Regions from separate parts of the Marinomonas sp. 63XJN7_7_ISO-PGPR-S23-202 genome, predicted to be linked through region 1. Evidence: predicted binding sites of a transcription regulator. Region 1 holds the regulator's gene; each other region holds the start of a gene.
What was found. The regulator PhoB, encoded in region 1, activates phosphate uptake and scavenging genes when phosphate is short. The targets are predictions, from matches to a motif close to TGTCATANNNNTGTCANA.
Positions count from the first base shown of each region.

Region 1 (5,012 bases):
GATGGCATCGAAATGAATGATAACTTGAAGAACATCGAGACCATTCGTAAAGATGTTGGTATGGTCTTCCAGCATTTTAACCTGTTTCCACATTTAAGCATTCTGGAAAACCTGACACTAGCGCCTATTTGGGTACGTAAAATGCCCAAAAAGAAGGCGGAAGAGCTGGCCATGCATTATTTGGAGCGCGTAAAAATTGCCAACCAAGCATTAAAGTACCCAGGTCAACTTTCTGGAGGACAACAGCAGCGTGTGGCAATTGCTCGCGGACTGTGTATGCAGCCACGCATCATGTTATTTGATGAGCCCACTTCCGCCCTTGATCCAGAAATGATCAAAGAAGTACTTGATGTTATGGTGCAGCTGGCAGAAGAAGGAATGACCATGGTTTGTGTGACCCATGAAATGGGCTTTGCTAAAACCGTGGCTGATCGCGTGGTCTTTATGGATGCGGGAGAAATTGTGGAGGCCAATGAGCCCCATGAGTTTTTCAATAATCCACAACACGACCGTACGCAATTGTTCCTAAGCCAAATTTTGAACCATTGATACTGATTCCCTGTTAACTAAACAAATAGGATCAACAGCCTCACCTCGATGTTCCACCATGACGTTGGACATAAAGGCGAGGCTTTTTTATGCATTGTTCTATGGGACAAGGTTGCGAAACCTCAATATAATAGCCATGTCACTAATCGAGACCTTTATGCACTGGCAGAAACACCAGTGTCGATAAAAGGGCTCTTAACGATTGGCCTAACATGCAATTAAATCATCATCTGACACTTGCCTTGCACTACCGTTGGCAACCCTTAAAACAAATTAGCAAACAGCAAATTCCGGCGTCACTTTGGTTTTGGCTCACGACCAGTCAATCCATCACCGCAGAGTTGAAAAAAAGAGGCCAACTCACGGTAGAGGTTATTGAGGATGGTTGGGGAAAAGCAACGCCGCGTGAAAAACGACGACTCAACATGAAGCCACGCGATGCTGCGCGTGTTCGCACGGTATTATTAAAAGTCGATGGTCGAACCGTTATATACGCCCGCTCCATTATCCCAGCCAACGCCTTACGAGGTCATTGGCGACAAGTGAAACATTTGCACAATAAACCATTAGGCGGTTATTTGTTTAAGCATAGGGCACTTAAACGCAGCCCTATTGAGGTAGCGGCCCTTCCCAAAGGCTTATTTACCAATCACCATACCAAAGTCTGGGCAAGACGCTCTGTTTTCCAACAATTTGGCTCTGGTATCTTGGTCAGTGAAGCATTTTTCGAGACAATGGCATAACATAAAGGCGGCTTCGCCTAATTCTGACGACTAAATCAATGGACTCCCATGAACAAGCTTAAAGATTACGCCGACTTAACGCGTTTTAATCGTCCTATTGGCTCCCTACTCTTGCTGTGGCCAACCCTATGGGCCCTTTGGCTAGCGGCCGATGGCTGGCCCCAGTGGCATCTTATTGTCATTTTTGTTCTGGGAGTGTTTAGCATGCGTTCCGCAGGCTGTGTCATCAATGATTATGCCGACCGAAAAGTCGATGGCCACGTTGAGCGAACAAAGAATCGTCCTTTACCGTCTGGCCGTGTGTCCGAAAAAGAAGCGCTGGGGCTGTTCGCCTTTTTGGTCGTACTGAGCTTTTTGTTAGTGCTGTGTACCGATTTACGAACCATTTTGCTGTCTTTCGTCGGCTTAGGGCTAGCGGCACTGTACCCCTTTATGAAGCGCTACACCCACCTGCCCCAGTTATTTCTTGGCTTGGCGTTCTCTTGGGCGATTCCCATGGCATACAGCGCCCAAGGCGGGGATCTGCTAGACCCCAAGTTGTGGATGCTGTTTGTGGCAAACTGCTTCTGGACCATTGCCTATGACACCTACTATGCCATGACAGACCGACCCGACGATTTAAAAGTCGGCATTAAATCCACCGCGATCCTTTTCGGCAAATACGATTTACTTGTTATTCTCTGTCTACAAGGTCTGACGTTATCCCTGTTGGTCTGGATCGGAATATTGGCCCACCTTAACTGGATCTACTTTGTGTCGCTTATCATCAGTTTGGGATTATTTGGGATGCAATACCAAAAAGCCAAAGAACGTGACCGACAAGCCTGCTTCCATGCTTTCTTAGACAATAACCGAATTGGTTACTGTATCTTTATTGGCATCGCTGCTAGCTTACTATTTGTGTAATATATGGCGAATATGTGACATTTTCATATAACTGTCATACTAAGACGTTTTAATTAAACCGTTCCTGAGATGAGGGTAGATCCTGTGACCGGTAAAAAAGTATTAATCATTGATGATGAGTCTTCCATTCGCGAAATGATCGCCGTCGCCTTAGAAATGGCGGGATACGAATATATGGAAGCAGAAAATAGTCAACAAGCCCACGAAATCATTGTCGACCATCGACCTGATTTGATTCTCTGCGACTGGATGATGCCAGGGAGCAGTGGTATAGAACTGACTCGTCGCCTTAAAAAAGACAGTGCAACAGCGGAAATTCCCGTCATTATGTTGACGGCGAAAAGTGAGGAAGACAACAAAATTCAAGGGTTGGAAGTCGGTGCTGACGATTACATTACCAAGCCCTTCTCACCACGAGAATTAGTTGCCAGACTGAAAGCCGTGTTGCGTCGAGCCACCCCTCAAGGGGTAGATGAGCCAATAGAAATTGAAGGGTTAACCCTTGATCCTATTAGCCAACGCGTTACCATTGACAGCAAGCCACTTGATATGGGGCCAACGGAGTACCGCTTGCTAAAATTCCTCATGACTCACCAAGAAAGAGCCTATTCACGGGCACAATTATTGGATCAGGTATGGGGCGGTAATGTTTATGTGGAAGAACGTACCGTTGATGTACATATTCGCCGTTTACGTAAAGCCATTGGTAGCAGCCATGACTTTTTGATTCAAACCGTTCGAGGGACTGGCTACCGCTTCTCTCCGAAAAGGACTTAGTCATATAATATGAAAGCAGTTTGGCGAAGAGCAATAATTCGCTGGTCTTTAGGGCTTTTGGCCTGCATCGTCATCGGTTTTATCATAAACCACTTACAAGCCGTTGTACTTTTGTTTTTATTGGGAACATTGTATTGGCAGCTGTATCAACTTTACCAATTTCATTATTGGCTACGCCACTCAGGACGAGGTGCGCCTCCTGAATCGGATGGCATCTGGGGAGATATCTTCGATGTTGTCTACCGTTTACAGAAAAAGCAGCGTAAATCGAAGCGCCGCATGCGCCAAGCCCTGAATCGTATCGAGAATTCTACCGCCGCCCTAAAAGAAGGCGTCATTATGGCCGATAACCAAGGCAACTTAGAGTGGTGGAATAACTCGGCCGGGCACTTTTTAGGCCTAATGCGCCCAGTCGATCGTGGTCAACCCATTACCAATATTGTTCGCAACCCAGAATTTTTTCGTTACTTTACCCAAAAACGTTTTGGAGAACCGCTGGTGATTAAGTCACCGGCCAAAGAGGGCGTTTATTTAGAAGTCCAAACCACCTTGTATGATAAAAATGATCATTTGATTTTTATCCGCGATGTCACAAGACTGCATCTGCTTGAAGAAATGCGCAAAGACTTTGTCGCCAATGCTTCCCACGAGCTAAAAACCCCTTTAACGGTCATCAAAGGTTACTTGGAAACGTTAGAAATGTTCCAAGACTCCCTGCCCGCCAGCATGCAAAAAGGCATCACCAACATGTCTGAGCAGTCGGAGCGCATGGAACATTTAATCGAAGATTTATTGCTGCTATCGCGTTTAGAAAGCAATGATAAACGGGAGGAAGAGCATTGGCACGAGGTGTCTTCTTGGGCAGAGGCGATTAAGAAAATTGCGTCACCACTGCTTACTGACAAGCATACATTAGACATTGATATTCCAGAAAAAGCACGTTTGTACGGTTCTTACAACGAGCTCTACAGTGCGTTTTCTAATTTGGTGGTCAACGCCATCAAGTACTCGCCAGATGGTGGTGACATCAAGGTGAAGTGGGAATCCAATGAATTTAGTGGCGTGTTTTCAGTAGCCGACCAAGGTTTGGGCATAGACCCAAGATACATTCCGCGCTTAACGGAGCGATTTTTCCGCGTAGATAAAGGCCGCAGCACCAAAACGGGCGGCACGGGCTTAGGTTTAGCCATCGTCAAGCATGTCCTCATGCACCATGATGCTAAGTTACAGATCCTTAGCGAACTCAACCGTGGTAGTCGCTTCTCTTGTCATTTCCCTGCCAACCGTGTGCGGACGGATGATATCCCGGCGTTTTCTGCAATAGAAAAAAATGTTGAGGATGACAAAGAACCTATTGCAAAAGACCAATAAACCCCACCCTAACCCTCCCCTTAAATAAGGGGAGGGAACACGATATTCCTCAACCCAGCCCCTTCCAACGGAGCTGGGAGGGAACTACGGCTCATCCTACCAAAGGGAACTGTTTCGCTCCTCCCCCTTACCAAGGGGGAGGCTGGGAGGGGGTGATAAGGGTTCAATAAATAACACTATAAGCTATCAAACAGCTTACTGATAAACGCTTCTTTTTCAGCATCTTGGTCAATCAGCCCTAAACCAACGGTTAAAAAGGTTGAATCATGTTTCTTCTCAGTGGTGGCGACGGATTGGACATAATAATTTAGGCGATTGACCTTGCCCTCAAACTCTAAATCCAAAACAGATTGTCCCAATACCTGAGGAATCACGTCATCGCTCTTTATTAGCATGGTAGCGTCTTGCTTACTAAATTGAATCACCATGCAGCGAAATTGCTTGCCTTCAAAGCGCACCAAGGTTGGCATTTTCACATCTTTCACCGTGGGGACTGGAGCATCAGGGTTGATAAATTTCGTCGCCTCAACCTTACGAGTCGTTTTCCCCGACCCCATCAAGACATCCAATGATGCCGATGCAACGCCACCAGCAGGCGACGCACTTCTGGGTTTTTGTGAGGTCAGCTTACTTTGCATATTATGCTTTTTGGCGGCACTCATTACC
Region 1 is NZ_CM149677.1:5,099,767-5,104,778, forward strand. Features, by position in the region: gene AC0VYG_RS23480 (amino acid ABC transporter ATP-binding protein) at 1-549, shown strand, start outside; gene AC0VYG_RS23485 (chorismate--pyruvate lyase family protein) at 762-1,292, shown strand; gene ubiA (4-hydroxybenzoate octaprenyltransferase) at 1,341-2,198, shown strand; gene phoB (phosphate regulon transcriptional regulator PhoB) at 2,283-2,975, shown strand; gene phoR (phosphate regulon sensor histidine kinase PhoR) at 2,985-4,346, shown strand; gene AC0VYG_RS23505 (response regulator) at 4,523-5,012, opposite strand, start outside.

Region 2 (5,012 bases), 1.4 Mb from region 1:
ATTATATTGCCGAAACACATTACAAACCAAGCCCAAACTACACTCCTGTTGACCGGTTCGTAAATAATGCCTGCTCAACCGACTCTATTATCCGCTTTAAACGATCAATGTCCCTTTGAGCCTCACCTATAGCCGCGACTTTTTCCATTTCAACCAAGGCAGTCCGATACTTTTCCAATGCTCTTGCCCTTTTATCCATATCTACATCATTATCTGCCTGATAAACCAACAAATCATGGTAGGCAAGACTATTCCCGTAACGAATCAACTCCACTTGTTGTTTCGCTGTGTGCTTATCCACAATGCCATTTAATGCAAAACCTTTGATCAACGCTGGCAAACTAGAAAGCGATGCTTGAACCTTAGACAATTGATCAGATTGCGTCACTCTACCATTATCGGCTAACTTGGTGCTCGACTTTAATTCATCACGTATTTTAAATAACTCTGGTAACTTATCGGCTAGCTCCTGACCATATCGGTCATGGGAGACCAGGTTAGGAACGGTCGCCAAAAGATAGTCAACCAATAGCACCTTTGTCTGGTGAGGCATATAGCGATCCATCACTATATCCAAAATCGATAATATGCGATAACAGCGATTCACCAACTGCTCAGTTACTTTCTTTTTTAATTCGCGTTGTTTTTCATACCATTTCAATACACCAAAAATGGTTAAAATAGCAAAAGAAACACACAGACAAATAACGACAATGAGTGCGATATTATTCATCATGACCTTATTACCAAATCCAGTGAACAGTAAAATGGGACCTATTTAAAACAACGACGCTGTCTTACCAGGGAAGGTATAAATACAAAAAGGCCAGCAAAACTGACCTTTTTGACTAAAACACTCTTCTTCAACTAAAGCAATCAGTAGAAGCTTCATTAATGGCAGTAATTAACTTAATGCATTACAGAGAAGCCTACCAACATATTAATGCATTACAGAGAAGCCTACCAACATATTAATGCATTACAGAGAAGCCTACCAACATATAAAAAATCATTGCAGAAATCAACGCTGATACGGGTACGGTAATCACCCAAGCGGCTGCAATACGAAGAATAGCGGAACGTTTTACCAGTTCTTTTTTCGTCGCTTTCTTCAACCCTTTACGTTCGCCTTTAGAAATAGGCGAAATATAACTGGCATTTTTTAAATCTTTTAGAATTTGGCGTTTTTCATCCACATCCGCCTGAGTAAAGCGTTTCACAAAAGCCTGTGTCTCTTCAACATCATGACCCGCTCTTTGAGAATGCTTAATAATCGAGGCGATTTTCTTCTCATAAGACTGTTTTAGGTACTCCCGTAAGAAACCCACACCAAAAATACCACCAACAGCAATATGAGTAGAACTAACAGGAAGACCAAATTGAGAAGCAATAATCACCGTAATGGCTGCTGCCATCGCCACACAAAAGGCACGCGTTTTATCCAACTCAGTAATTTCAGAACCAACGGTTTTTATCAATTTTGGTCCATACAAAGCTAAACCAACCGAAATACCAAAACCGCCAATCGCCATCACCCAAATTGGAATCGGTGCAGAGTTGGCCACCGCCCCCGTCATTAATGCATCATTGATAGCCGCTAATGGCCCAATTGCATTGGCAACATCGTTTGCCCCATGGGCAAAACTTAATAACGCAGCAGAGGCAATCAGTGGGATGGTGAACAAACTATTGACAGCATCTTTATCGTTTTTCAACTTCATTGCCGCTCTATCAACCATAGGGCGAACTAAAAAGTACCCGGTCATAGCGACCGCAAAGCCAATTAACAGTGCGGTTGTCACGTCCAGTTTTAAAAGGTGCTTAAAGCCTTTGAGAATCAAATAAGTTGAAAACGCCCAAACCATAATCGCCACCAGCAGAGGGACGACTTTTCGCGCAGCGAGAATCATGTCACTACGATAGGTAACCGTGCGCTTAATAAACATCAAAAAGGCCGCCGCAATAAGCCCCCCCATTACCGGAGAGATTACCCAGCTCGCCACAATAGCCCCAAGCTGGTTCCAATTTGCAATTCCCCAACCGCCAGCGGCAATACCCGAACCGAGCACTCCACCAACAATAGAGTGCGTGGTAGAAACGGGTGCACCAAGATACGTTGCTAGGTTTAGCCAAATAGCGCCCGCTAATAGAGCGGCCATCATAATCCAGATAAAGGTTGCAGAGTCTGCAATAGAACTGGGGTTAATAATGCCTTTTTGAATCGTTCCAACAACCGTCCCACCGGCAATCAGAGACCCTGAAGCTTCAAAGATTGCGGCAATCAGAATGGCGCCCGTCATGGAAAGCGCTTTCGAGCCAACGGCAGGCCCAACGTTATTCGCGACGTCATTTGCCCCTATGTTCAACGCCATATAAGCACCGATACTGGCCGCAATCGCTAAAATAGAAACATTAGAAACAGCGGCACCTTGACTCACGGCGTAAAAGCCTGCCAGCAATACAAATCCAAGCGCAATCAGCACACGTATCAGTTCACTGCCACCCAACTGGGTCTTTTCGTTTTTCAATTTGCTTGTAAGATCCATAGAGGCTCTTCTTTAAAGATTTATCTATGCCAAACTGCGGCTCACTTGACAAACTTATGGCTCATCATTCATCGCAAAATGCTTATCCTAGCACTTTCAGAGAGTTTGACGCTTTATTCATCCTGTCACATTTCCTTCATGAAACGTTAATCGCGCGCCATTCTACACCGAGGAAATTCAGATAAAAACCCTAAAAAACTTTTATTGGACTCATTCCTACTAAGCCATCCCTCATCCCTGTGGTGGCAATACAATGGTGTAAGGTGCGCTTCAAAATTCAGTCCAGCAAAACCGCAATATTTAAAGGATTATCTATTAAAATTTGCTTTTTTATTAAAAATTAGTCATAAATATGTAAAAATAATGCATAAAAAACAACCCACACAAACATAATGCCATTGAAATAGAGTTAATCCCCCCCCCAACCAATCAAAGAGGGAACGAACCATGTCAGCAACAATCATTGTCGGAGTGGATGGAAGTGAAGCTGGTAATCGTGCTTTAGCCTACGCAAAACGACTCGCGACGTTAATCGGAAGTGAATGCAAACTAGAACTCGTTTGCGTGGTCGAATGGTCTCCTTATACATTCCAAACACCAGAAGAAAACTCTCATCGTAAAAAACAAAAACAGATTGAAACCCAAAACGCCCAAGAGCGCGTTATCGACCCTGCCTTAGCAGCCCTCAAAGAGGCGGGAATAGACGCTTCTGGCGTAGTGAAATTTGGTAAAGCCTCCTCAATTCTCAATAACATTGCAGTCGAACACAATGCTGAGCAAATTGTTGTTGCTCGCTCCACAGAGCAAGGTTTAAGTGCACGGGTTTTTGGCAGTGTAACCGCCAACCTCGTTATGAGCGCCAATGTCCCCGTAACGGTTGTCAGCTAAGGAGCATGATTATGCTAAAACGTCCCTATTTTCTTTCTACGTCTCTCATCAGCCTACTGCTTTTAACACTAAGCTCAAGCGTACAAGCAGAAGAAAACTCTGGTGGCATTGATGCCGTGGTCAATGAAATGTTTGGTCATGCCACAGGCTGGTTTGTCAGCCTTATCTTTGCACCGTTTCCCGGAACGAGTTTCCCTTGGATTGTGCTTTGGTTAGTCACTGGAGCCTCCATCTTCACACTCTACTTCGGTTTTTTACAATTCCGCGGTGTGGGCCACTCTATTGCCTTGGTAAAGGGTGACTATGCGGACCCAAATGACGCCGGAGAAGTAAGTCATTTCCAAGCACTGGCCACTGCCCTATCAGGAACGGTAGGTCTAGGGAATATTGCCGGTGTGGCGGTCGCCGTTTCTATCGGGGGGCCTGGGGCCACTTTTTGGATGATTCTCGCAGGTCTTATGGGCATGGCCTCCAAATTTACCGAGTGTACACTGGGGGTTAAATACCGTAATGAGTACAAAGATGGCAGCGTCTCTGGTGGGCCTATGTACTATATTTCCAAAGGCTTTAAAGAGCGTGGTATTCCTGGCGGCCGATTCTTAGCTAGCCTATTTGCTGTGTTTTGTATCTTAGGAGCACTTGGTGGCGGCAATATGTTCCAAGCCAACCAAGCCCATGCGCAATTAACCCAAGTTATTGGTAACTATCCAGGTTGGATTACTGGCGTAGTATTTGCCGCGCTTGTCTTTATTGTGATCGTCGGTGGGATCAAGTCCATCGCACGTGTAACGGATAAGATTGTTCCTTTTATGGGGATTCTCTATGTTGGCTCAGCCATTGTTATTTTAATCGTTAACGCCGATAAAATTGGTTGGGCATTTGGCCAAATCTTTGCGGGTGCTTTTACTGGTCTTGGTGTGGCGGGTGGTATGGTCGGAGCCTTGATTCAAGGCTTTAAACGCGCGGCCTTTTCTAACGAAGCAGGGGTTGGTTCTGCGGCCATTGCTCACTCCGCTGTACAGACAAACGAACCAGTTACCGAAGGGTTTGTGTCTTTGTTGGAACCGTTCATTGATACCGTTGTTATTTGTACCATGACCGCCCTTGTCATCATCATTACAGGTCAATTGCTACAAAACCCAGAAACGGGCATGTACATTTTGAACGAAGCGGGTACCGCTATTAAGACCGCTGACGGTTCCTCTGGTGTGGCACTAACGTCTGCGGCTTTTGCTTCTGCGTTTAGCTGGTTCCCTATTTTGCTGGCGATTGCGGTGATTCTATTCGCTTTTTCGACCATGCTCAGCTGGTCTTACTACGGTTTAAAAGCTTGGACCTATCTCTTTGGCGAAGGCAAACGAGCGGAGCTAACCTTTAAAACTCTGTTTTGTGTGTTTGTTATCATCGGTGCCGCCGCCAATCTTGGCCCAGTGATTGACTTTTCTGATGCGGCCATCTTTGCCATGGCAGTTGCGAACATCATCGGCTTGTACTTCTTAATGCCAGTTGTTAAGAAGGAGCTGACCTCCTATCAAAAACGTCTAAAATCCGGTGAAATTGTTAAATATAAAGACCGCG
Region 2 is NZ_CM149677.1:3,733,808-3,738,819, forward strand. Features, by position in the region: gene AC0VYG_RS17315 (hypothetical protein) at 38-736, opposite strand; gene AC0VYG_RS17320 (inorganic phosphate transporter) at 972-2,546, opposite strand; gene AC0VYG_RS17325 (universal stress protein) at 2,994-3,434, shown strand; gene AC0VYG_RS17330 (alanine/glycine:cation symporter family protein) at 3,446-5,012, shown strand, end outside.
Region 2: the regulator PhoB is predicted to act here: its motif matches at 2,670-2,687, upstream of AC0VYG_RS17320 (inorganic phosphate transporter).

Region 3 (5,012 bases), 620 kb from region 1:
GCACTGGCAATCATGGGCAAAATCAAACCACTGTATGAATTCAGCATATTAAGATCGGCAATGACTTGATAGGTCGGCACAATCCGCACTTCCACAGGTAACATCAAGGTAATAAATATCACCCAGAAAATCAGCGAGCGAAACGGAAAGCGAAAAAACACAATGGCATAGGCCGAAATCATCGAGATGGCGATTTTTCCAAAGGTAATACCCAGTGCCATAATCATCGAGTTTAACAACAAGTGCCAAACAGGAATCTGTAGGGTACTGCCTGCCGCATGAAACAACACATGACTCCAGTTCTGTACCCCTTGATCACCAAACCACAGAGGCACACTGTCGGCAAAGCTGCCTGCCGATTGTGTCGAACCGACCAACGCCACCCACACAGGCAAGGCCACAATCACTACGCCAGCAACAAGAATAAAATGGCTAAACAATTTGAGCCAAGGACGATTTTCGATCATTAGTATTGCACCTTACGCTCAATAAAACGGAACTGAACCACGGTCATCAAGCCAACAATGGCCATTAACACAATCGATTGAGCCGCCGAGCCACCAATGTCTAAGCCGATAAAGCCGTCTTTAAACACTTTATATACCAAGGTATTGGTACTACCATCTGGCCCACCTTGAGTCGTGGTATCAATCACACCAAACGTATCAAAAAAGGCATAAACCAGATTCACCACTAACAAAAAGAAGGTGGTGGGTGACAACAAGGGAAACACAATATCCCAGAACCGCTTAAACGGACTGGCTCCATCAATGGCGGCTGCTTCAATCAAAGAGCGCGGAATGGCTTGCAGACCAGCCAGGAAAAATAAGAAGTTGTAACTGATTTGTTTCCAGGTCGCCGCAATCACCACCAATATCATGGCCTGATCGCCATTTAAAAAGTGATTCCAATGGATACCAATACGATCCAAAAACAACGCAATAGGTCCAATATTGGGGTCAAATAAAATCCACCATAATACCCCAGCAAGAGCCGGTGCCACAGCATAGGGCCAGACCAACAAGGTTTGATAGACCATTTTCCCGCGAATCACACGGTCTGCCATCACCGCTAACCATAGGGCGATAGCAATACCGAAAAAAGCAACAGAAAAACTGAACACCATGGTCACTCCCATGGATTTGTAATAAAGCGGGTTTTGAAAAAGGTCGATAAAGTTTCCAAAACCAATAAAGGTTTGGCTCAAACCAAACGCATCTTCTCGATAAAACGCTTGTTTAAACGCTTGGCCTGCTGGCCACAGAAAGAAGATAGCCGTAATGATAAGCTGGGGTAAAACCAGAAGATAAGGCAACTTTTTTTGCGGAAAATAAACGGACATAGCATCGCTCGGTCAATTCAAACATCAACATCCCCACCGACTTTCGCCGATGGGGATGACAAACACCCAGTAGAGTAAGGTTTATTTTACTGGTGAGCTCTCGCGAATTTACGTAGCAAGACATCACCACGCTCTACCGCAGTATTCAGAGCCGCTTGAGGTGTTGCTTGGCCGCTCCAGACACTTTCCAAAGCACTGTTGATCACATCGCGAATTTGCACAAAATTACCCAAGCGCAAGCCACGAGAATTCACCGTTGGCTTACTCGCTGTCATCTGAAGTACCGCCACGTCTGTACCAGGATGAGTTTTGTAGAAACCTTCTTTCTTGGTCAGCTCATAAGCGGCATGAGTAATGGGCAAGTAACCCGTAAACTGGTGCCATTCTGCTTGGATTTTTGGTGACGACAAGAAGTGCAGAAACGCGGCAACCGCTTTGTACTGCTCTTTAGATTTGCCTCTAAGAACCCACAATGACGCCCCGCCGATAATCGTATTACTCGGCTTTTTCACTTCACTCGCCCAGTACGGCAAAGATGATACACCAAAGTCAAACTTCGTATTTTTCACCATGCCACCATAAGCAGAAGAGGAGCCTGTATACATGGCACACTGTTGGCTATAAAACATAGGCACACTGTCACTACGACGGCCACCATATTTAAAAATACCGCTCTTTTGCCATTCGTGCATTTTGGTGATATGCATCACTTGAAGAGGGCCATTGAACAACAACTTGGTGCCCTTTATGCCTGAAAAACCATCGTCATTTGAGGCAAAAGGAACATTATGTCGAGCACTGAGGTTTTCTAGTTGTACCCAAGATTGCCAGCCAGTGGTGAAACCACATTTAGCACCGTTCGCTAGCAGTTTTTTAGAATCGGCTGCCACTTCTTCCCACGTTTTTGGAGGTGAACTAATGCCAGCTTTTTTAAACATGTCTTTATTGTAGTAAAGAACCGGTGTTGAGCTATTAAACGGCATCGACAGCATATTGCCTTTTAAGTCGGAATAATAGCCAGTGATGGAACTGAGATAATCTTTCGGGTTGAACGGCTCGTGGGTGTCTTTCATCAATTGGTAGACAGGGTAAATGGCACCTTTTGCCGCCATCATACTGGCCGTACCCACTTCAAAAACTTGCACAATGGCAGGTTGCTTATGGGCACGAAATGCCGCAATAGCAGAGGTCATGGTTTCTGTATAATTCCCTTTAAACACAGGGTCAACTTTGTACTTATCTTGAGAATCGTTAAATTCTTTAACAATCTTATTTAGCTCTTGGCCATTAGCCCCACCCATTGCATGCCACCATTGAATCTCCGTGGTAGCAAAGCTCGAACCAGAAAGAGACAGGCCTAAAACGGCCATTGCTAGCGTTAATTTACGCATTTCATGATTCCTCACACCATTGGTTTGTTTAAAGTCTGCCAATAAAATAGAGACAAATTATTTCCGTTATATGACAGAAATTCTGATTACGCAAAGAAAAATCAACAAAACCACGCTAAAAAACCATAAAATTAGGCAAAACACACCACAAAAAGCCCAAAAAAAGCGGTAACAACTTTATTTCATTTTACTGTTAAAAAATCGGATAATTCATCTCTGAGAGCACCATAATGAGATGTTAATACCAAATAAAGCCCTGAGATGGCAGGTGTATCACCTTCCTTAGCGGCAAACTCAATTGCCCTTGCATCTTCCGTCATCGCCTGTCCAGACACCTCGGCACAAGCTCCTTTCAAACGATGAGCAATTTGCGCCACCTGCAACCAATCTTCAGCTTGAATACTCGCCTCTAGTTGAGAAACCAAATAAGCCGCCTCTCTTAAAAATTCAGCTGCCACTAACGCCATCAGCTCATCGCTGCTCGCCATGCGATTTTTAAAGTCTTCGAGATCAAACACCGTTATTTCTACCATGACTTCTGTTCTCCTATTTTTCTACTTTTGCATGTGGCAACCACTTTTCCAATACTGTCAACAACTCACCTTTATCAATCGGCTTAGCAATATGATCATCCATTCCGGCCTCAAGGCAAACCAACTTATCTCCTTTCATCGCATTGGCGCTTAAGGCAACAATGGGAACGTTTCTCGCTGTTTTACCTGTATCTAACTGGCGAATTCGCCCCGTCGCCTGATAGCCATCCATAATAGGCATCTGGCAATCCATAAAAATCAAATCATAATGGGTATGCTGCAATTTAGTCAGCGCTTCTTCACCATTATTAGCGATATCAACCTCAACCCCTAACTGACCCAGCAACCCTTTAGCAACAACCTGATTGGTAAAATTGTCTTCTACTACCAATATCTTGGCATGAATTTCCGGTGTTTGATCAAGCCCACTATCTGTCGAACCGTCGGGAACCAAGTCTGTCTGCTCCTGAGCCACCTCATCTGTCGACTGCGAAATCAGCATTTGTGTTAAAGATTGGGTTAGTTTATGGCTAAATACGGGCTTATGAAGCACGGTCATGTCTGGCTCGAAATTTTCGTCGGAATAATTTTGCAATAAAATGCAGGTCAGTTTTCTTTGCTTATAAAACGCCTGAAGTATAGCGCGATCCTCTTTAGAGGCTTTTTCGTAAAGCGCATCATCCAATAAAAGAATATTGTATTCTGGCTTTAAAGACTGCTTAGACACATCAGAATCCTCGTCTAAAAGCGGTGCTATGTCGTTAAGCACCATTACACCTACCCCTATTTCTTGAAGTAAAGAAGCAACGTAGTCACGCCCAACATCATTGCGATAAACCAATATCGCCGAACGTTGTGGGAAATCGACGTCACTCTCCTTCCCTTTAGGCTCAAACGGCACAATCACATTAAACCAAAAGGTAGAGCCTTTACCTTCTTGGGAATCAACACCAATACTCCCTCCCATTAATTCAACAATACTTTTACTAATGGCTAGACCTAACCCCGTCCCACCAAATTTTCGAGTCGTCGAATTATCCGCTTGTTTAAAGCGTTGGAATAAGTTCTTTCTCAGCGCCTGATTGATACCTATACCAGTATCAGACACTTTAACGCTTAACTCACAAGTTCCCTCATTTAGAGGCTCAAGGTGTATATATAGATTTACTTCACCCTGCGAAGTAAATTTAATGGCATTACCCAATAAATTCATGATCACTTGCTTGACCCGTAATCGATCAGCAAAAATAGACACATGAGGAATAAGAACCGCTGGCACATTAAATTCAATAGCTTTTTCTTGAGCCCTGAAGACCAACAGCTGGCTCACTTCTTCAACCAGCTCTCTTAGATCAAATAATTCCTCATCCAATACAATGCTGCCACTTTCGATTTTGGATAAATCCAAAATATCATTGATCAATTCCAATAAAGCTTCTGCACTTTGACGGGATAAATTCGCCAGATTTTTTTGCTCTGGACGTAACTCGGTGTTCAGCATTAATGACAAACAACCAATCACACCGTTGAGCGGTGTACGGATTTCATGGCTCATATTGGCTAAAAACAGACTCTTTGCCTGATTCGCTTCTTCCGCTTCATGCTTCGCTTTACTGTGAGCCAACTCTGACGCCTTGAGTGAACGGTTTGCCTCCAAAAGATCCTGTGTGCGGCGGCGAACGAGGCTTTCAATTTCAGACATCTGACTACTGACCATCAGCAAAAACCAAACAAGAATACCCGCCA
Region 3 is NZ_CM149677.1:519,959-524,970, reverse strand. Features, by position in the region: gene ugpE (sn-glycerol-3-phosphate ABC transporter permease UgpE) at 1-467, opposite strand, end outside; gene ugpA (sn-glycerol-3-phosphate ABC transporter permease UgpA) at 467-1,342, opposite strand; gene ugpB (sn-glycerol-3-phosphate ABC transporter substrate-binding protein UgpB) at 1,429-2,733, opposite strand; gene AC0VYG_RS02295 (Hpt domain-containing protein) at 2,916-3,266, opposite strand; gene AC0VYG_RS02290 (ATP-binding protein) at 3,280-5,012, opposite strand, start outside.
Region 3: the regulator PhoB is predicted to act here: its motif matches at 2,792-2,809, upstream of ugpB (sn-glycerol-3-phosphate ABC transporter substrate-binding protein UgpB).

Region 4 (5,012 bases), 550 kb from region 1:
GGGGATTCCTGGTTCGGACGACATCATGCTCAACTACCAGACAACTTCATTCCACGACGCCCTATATGCTCGAAGAGCACTGGGGCTAAAACCCGCCCCCGAGTTCGATGCTTGGCTCGCCAAGATGGGGATTTTTAAGAACAACGAACAGTTTGTTTTGAATCAGCAATTACCCGATGCTTTCTATAAGCCCTTAAACCGTCTGATTGGAGGCCAATAATGGGCACAGACGATACGAAAAATCGAATGGATTCAACACTGTCTTCCGAGCCACCATCAAACGAAGCGGTGACAGAGAATATATGGCACAAACTCAATGCCTTTACGGATGCCCGTGTGGGTCTGGGACGTTCCGGTATTAGCGTACCGACAAAGCACTTATTAGCCTTTCAATTGGCTCATGCCCAGGCAATTGACGCGGTGCATACCCATTTGGATAGCAAAGGACTCGCGACTCAACTTATGGCACAGGATTGGGCTCCTCAGTCTGCGCCTTTGTTTTTACACAGCCGAGCAGCAGATCGTGCGATTTACTTGCAGCGTCCTGATTATGGTCGACGACTGGATGATGAATCCGCCCGACTTTTAGATGAACACCAAGCCAGTTATCCACAAGGGTATGATCTAGTGATTGCCGTTGTGGATGGACTATCTTCTCTAGCCATTGAGCAAAATACCCAGCCCTTTCTCAATGCCTTGTTTTCCATATTAGGCAATCAGTCGCCTTCTTGGACAATCGCTCCTTTATGCCTAGTAGAACAAGGCCGCGTCGCCATTGGCGATGATATTTGTGAGCGCCTTAACGCTAAATGCGTGTTGGTGCTCATTGGTGAACGTCCTGGATTAAGCTCACCAGACAGTTTAGGCTTGTATCTTACTTGGGGAGGCAAAGTCGGCTATACCGATGCGTATCGCAATTGCATCTCAAACATTCGCCCTGCCGGACTGAATTATCAGGAAGCGGCTCGCAAGGCGTTTTATTTATTGAAAGAAGCCAAACAATTGAAGCTATCTGGCGTGAAACTTAAAGATCGCTCGGATGACGACCTTGTCATTGATACAGGCCACTCCACACGTAACTTCCTAACGGCTTCGGACTGACGGTTTTAGACAAGCGGCATGGCAAAGCCTGTATGGATAATTACTTTGAAACACATACGTAACATTAACGTACTATGCTATAAATTAGAGCGCAATCCATGTCATCATTAGTGAACTTATGAGGTAGTAACATGAAAATGAAAGGCCAAATCGATAGTGTTTACCCGCCAGCTAAAGAGTCAAAAAAGAAGGGCAAAAAAGCGTCTAAAAAAACTGCCCAAGCCAAGCAAAAAGGTAAAACTAAGAGTAAGAAAAAAAAATCGGCCGACATCGTTACTCCCACTACAGTTTTAGAACAAGTTGAATCGGTCATTGCGCCCGTAAAAGAAGCCACGCAGGCCGTGAAAGAAACCCTCGAAGAAACCATTCAAGCCTTAGAAAAAAGCCATACTCCAGTCACTGATGACACCCTAGCCGTACTGGATGAGACAACCGACACCAAGACAAAAAACCCCATTGCACGAGCCTCTAAGAATTCACAACCTCTTGTTGACGATGACAAACAACAGACCATGCAGCGCATCATCAAACAATTGATTCTGGGTGATATTAGTCAAGGAGAAGCGCTGAAAATATTACGCATTCAAGTGCTCGGTTTAAAACAAGAAGACTTCGCTAATCTCGTTGGCGTTTCCCGCAAAACCCTTTCGGAGAATGAGAATAACAAAGGTAACTATACAGCGGACATAGTGAACAAATTGTTCCAGCCCTTCGACTTAAAAGTTGGACTCTTGCCCAACTCCGTCAAGACCTTAGAAAGATTACTGGTTTCCAAAAATAGTTAGCTTATCCTATGACAAGGATGTCGTCTGAAATACTTTACCTTGTAAAGAAAGACGCGTTGCCTTCCATTTTACTTGCCAGATCAAAATCTTTCTCAGAAAGCCCACCCACATCATGAGTTGTCAGTTGTATTTTGACGGTGTTGTAGACATTGAACCACTCAGGATGATGATCTTTCTTTTCCGCATAAATCGCGCACAGGGTCATAAAGCCAAAGGCTTGCTGAAAGTCTTTAAATTTGAAGGTTTTACTGAGCTTGTCGTCTTCCAATGTCCATTTAGAATCGGATTTTTCATTAAGAGAATGTAGGGCTTGTTGAACGTCGTTGTCATTGAGCTTTTGTACTGTCATAACGCCTCCGTTGAAGAATTTTTTAAATTGCTGTCATTAAGCTTTCATCTTGCCCATTTAGCTTAACCTTTTCACAGTAACGCGACTCTCGCTCGATGTCCAAGGAAGCCACTTATAATGAAAACACCCTTTACACTCTCTCCTATTAAAAGTTCGTTATGGTTAACACTTTTCATCAGCTCCGTCACCCAGGCAAACTCGACAATACCAACACCATTACCGCCTATCGGGCTGGGCTTTGAACAAACGGTTCCAGTTCCTAAAGTAGGTTACCCTTTGCCCGTGATTCAAAATGGTGCGAACAACAGTAAAGGGAATTTGAAATACAATATTGAGCAAAACCCCATCGCAACGCTACTAATCGGCATGAATCAAATTTGGACGAATGGGCTGAAGGGGTGGCAAAACGACGCCAATAGCAATGGACCAAGCAGTTTTGCCAACCAAGCCATTGTGAACCCAAAAATCTGGCAAGAAAACATTGCTTATGTGATCAAGGCCACCCAGCAGCGCACAGAGAAACAAGCCATTGCCGCCTATTTGGATGATCAGCGCAGCAAAAACTACAGTGTGATTGACGGCTATGGCCCTCTGACACAAGCCTATGTAACGGCTTCTGGCGCCTATACAGACATTGATCAGCCGACCGTCAAAGACATTATTAGCAACGCCCATTACTATGCCAAGAATAATGATGACATCAAGTTTGCCGGGAGACGAAACGCACCATTAGGTAGTGTGTATCAGCTGGTTTACGATTTTCGCGAGCTAGCCCCAGCTTCCACGAGTGCCTCAAAGTATATTTATTCAACCCCTCGTCCATGGCGTATGGACAAAACTGGCGGAATACATTACCTAGGCACCGCGCCTTATTCTTGTGTACAGCAAAATGGTACCGTGCATTTGGACTGGCTGATTGATCAATACCAATCCGAAGTAAAGGTCGTACCTGGCCTGATGTGCTCACGTCGTCATCATGAGAGCAGTGTTGTTGCCAATAATCAGGAAAACCGCCGTAAAGATGGCGCCTATCCAAGTGGACACACCAATGCTGGTTACTTAGCGGCCATGGCCTATGCTTACGCCTTGCCACAGCGTTATTCAGAGATGCTTACTCGGGCGTCGCAATTAGGCGAGAGCCGCATTCAAGCGGGCATGCATTCCCCCGTAGACGTGATCGGTGGCCGTATTCACGCTTTAGCCGTGGCAACTTACGCGTTATCCCAAAGGCACATTCAGGGGGATGCACAAAGAGCCTATAACGACTCGCAATCCTACTTTGGTCAACAAGCTTACGCGGCCAGACAATTCTTGTATTATTTCGCTCACAACAAAGTGTTGCACCCGCAAGGTTTAATACTTGGCGATACGGTCAATACCCATGTATTTGATAACAATAAGTTTGCCAATCACGAAGCGATGAAAGCCCTTTATCGATCACGACTGACCTATGGTTTTAGTCAGACAGGAAAGTTACACCAAGGGCCCATTGTACCAGCAGGGGCTGAACTCTTACTGGCCACCAGACAGCCTTACTTAAGCCCAGCACAACGCCGTGCGGTTCTAGCAACCACAGAAGTGCCCTCTGGCTATCCTATTCTGGATCAATCAAATGGTTGGGGCCGTTTAGATTTAGTCACCGCCGCCGATGGATACGGTGCCTTTAATGGGGATGTTACGGTCAATATGGACGCTAATAAAGGCGCCTTTAATGCTCACGATTGGTGGCGTAATCCTATTTCTGGCAAGGGAAAACTAACGAAGAAAGGCTGCGGTATTCTTACTTTAACGGGCAACAATCAGTATCATGGTGGCACGATTATCGACAATGGTGTATTGGAAGCCGCCTCAATCCATGCATTGGGTAAAGGCGACCTCTATTTGAAAAATGGCATCTTGGATGTGACATCAAAAGGTGCATTAAAGGTCGCGAACTACACTCAGTTAAATGGGGCCACTAAAATCGACATGGATAAAGACGCCAGCCAAATTCAAGCCTCAGGAAACGTGGTTATCGTTGGCGGTACATTGGCCTTAGATTTGTCGCATTTTCAACCTCAAGCAGGCAAAGGCTACGTGCTAATTGAGGGACGCCAGTTACAAGGTCAATTTGAAACCATTTCTTCCCCTCTACCAGTTCGTCTGCAATATACTGACAATAAGCTCATCGCGACCTTTCAATAAATCTGCTTTTCCCCACGAACCAAGCAATAGCCCAACAAATAGATAGGGCTATTGCCTTATTTATGCCAAATCATGCATAAAATGTGAGACCTTGGCACGATTACTGTGCTTGCCAATACTTTGTTAAAAACAGACTCAAAATGCTCATTTATCGGGATAAACTCCGCTTTCTTGTCTGTTTTTGCCGCGTCTTGGCGTCGCTCGTGACATCGAGCAAAGGTCTCAGCGTACTAAATACTTACACTTTAAATGAAAATGATTTGCATTAACGTCATTATTATATAAAAATATTGCCCTCAGACATCGACACCACATGTAATGCAGAGAGTGAATGGAATGATAGAGTCGAAAGCATTAGGATTTGACGTGAATGGCCGCGCCTTATTGGCCGACTTTTCCATGGCCTTTGAGCCTGGAAAAATTTACGCCTTGGTCGGTCATAATGGATCAGGAAAATCCACTCTTCTTAAGCTGCTCGCCCAACAACAAACAGCAACCCGTGGTCATATTCTGCTAAATGGTCAAGCTATCGACTCTTGGTCCCATAAACAATTTGCCCAACAAGTGGCTTATCTTCCTCAGCAAACCCCAGC
Region 4 is NZ_CM149677.1:452,638-457,649, reverse strand. Features, by position in the region: gene AC0VYG_RS02015 (ethanolamine ammonia-lyase subunit EutB) at 1-220, shown strand, start outside; gene eutC (ethanolamine ammonia-lyase subunit EutC) at 220-1,101, shown strand; gene AC0VYG_RS02005 (helix-turn-helix transcriptional regulator) at 1,233-1,886, shown strand; gene AC0VYG_RS02000 (4a-hydroxytetrahydrobiopterin dehydratase) at 1,921-2,235, opposite strand; gene AC0VYG_RS01995 (phosphatase PAP2 family protein) at 2,353-4,419, shown strand; gene AC0VYG_RS01990 (ABC transporter ATP-binding protein) at 4,756-5,012, shown strand, end outside.
Region 4: the regulator PhoB is predicted to act here: its motif matches at 2,267-2,284, upstream of AC0VYG_RS01995 (phosphatase PAP2 family protein).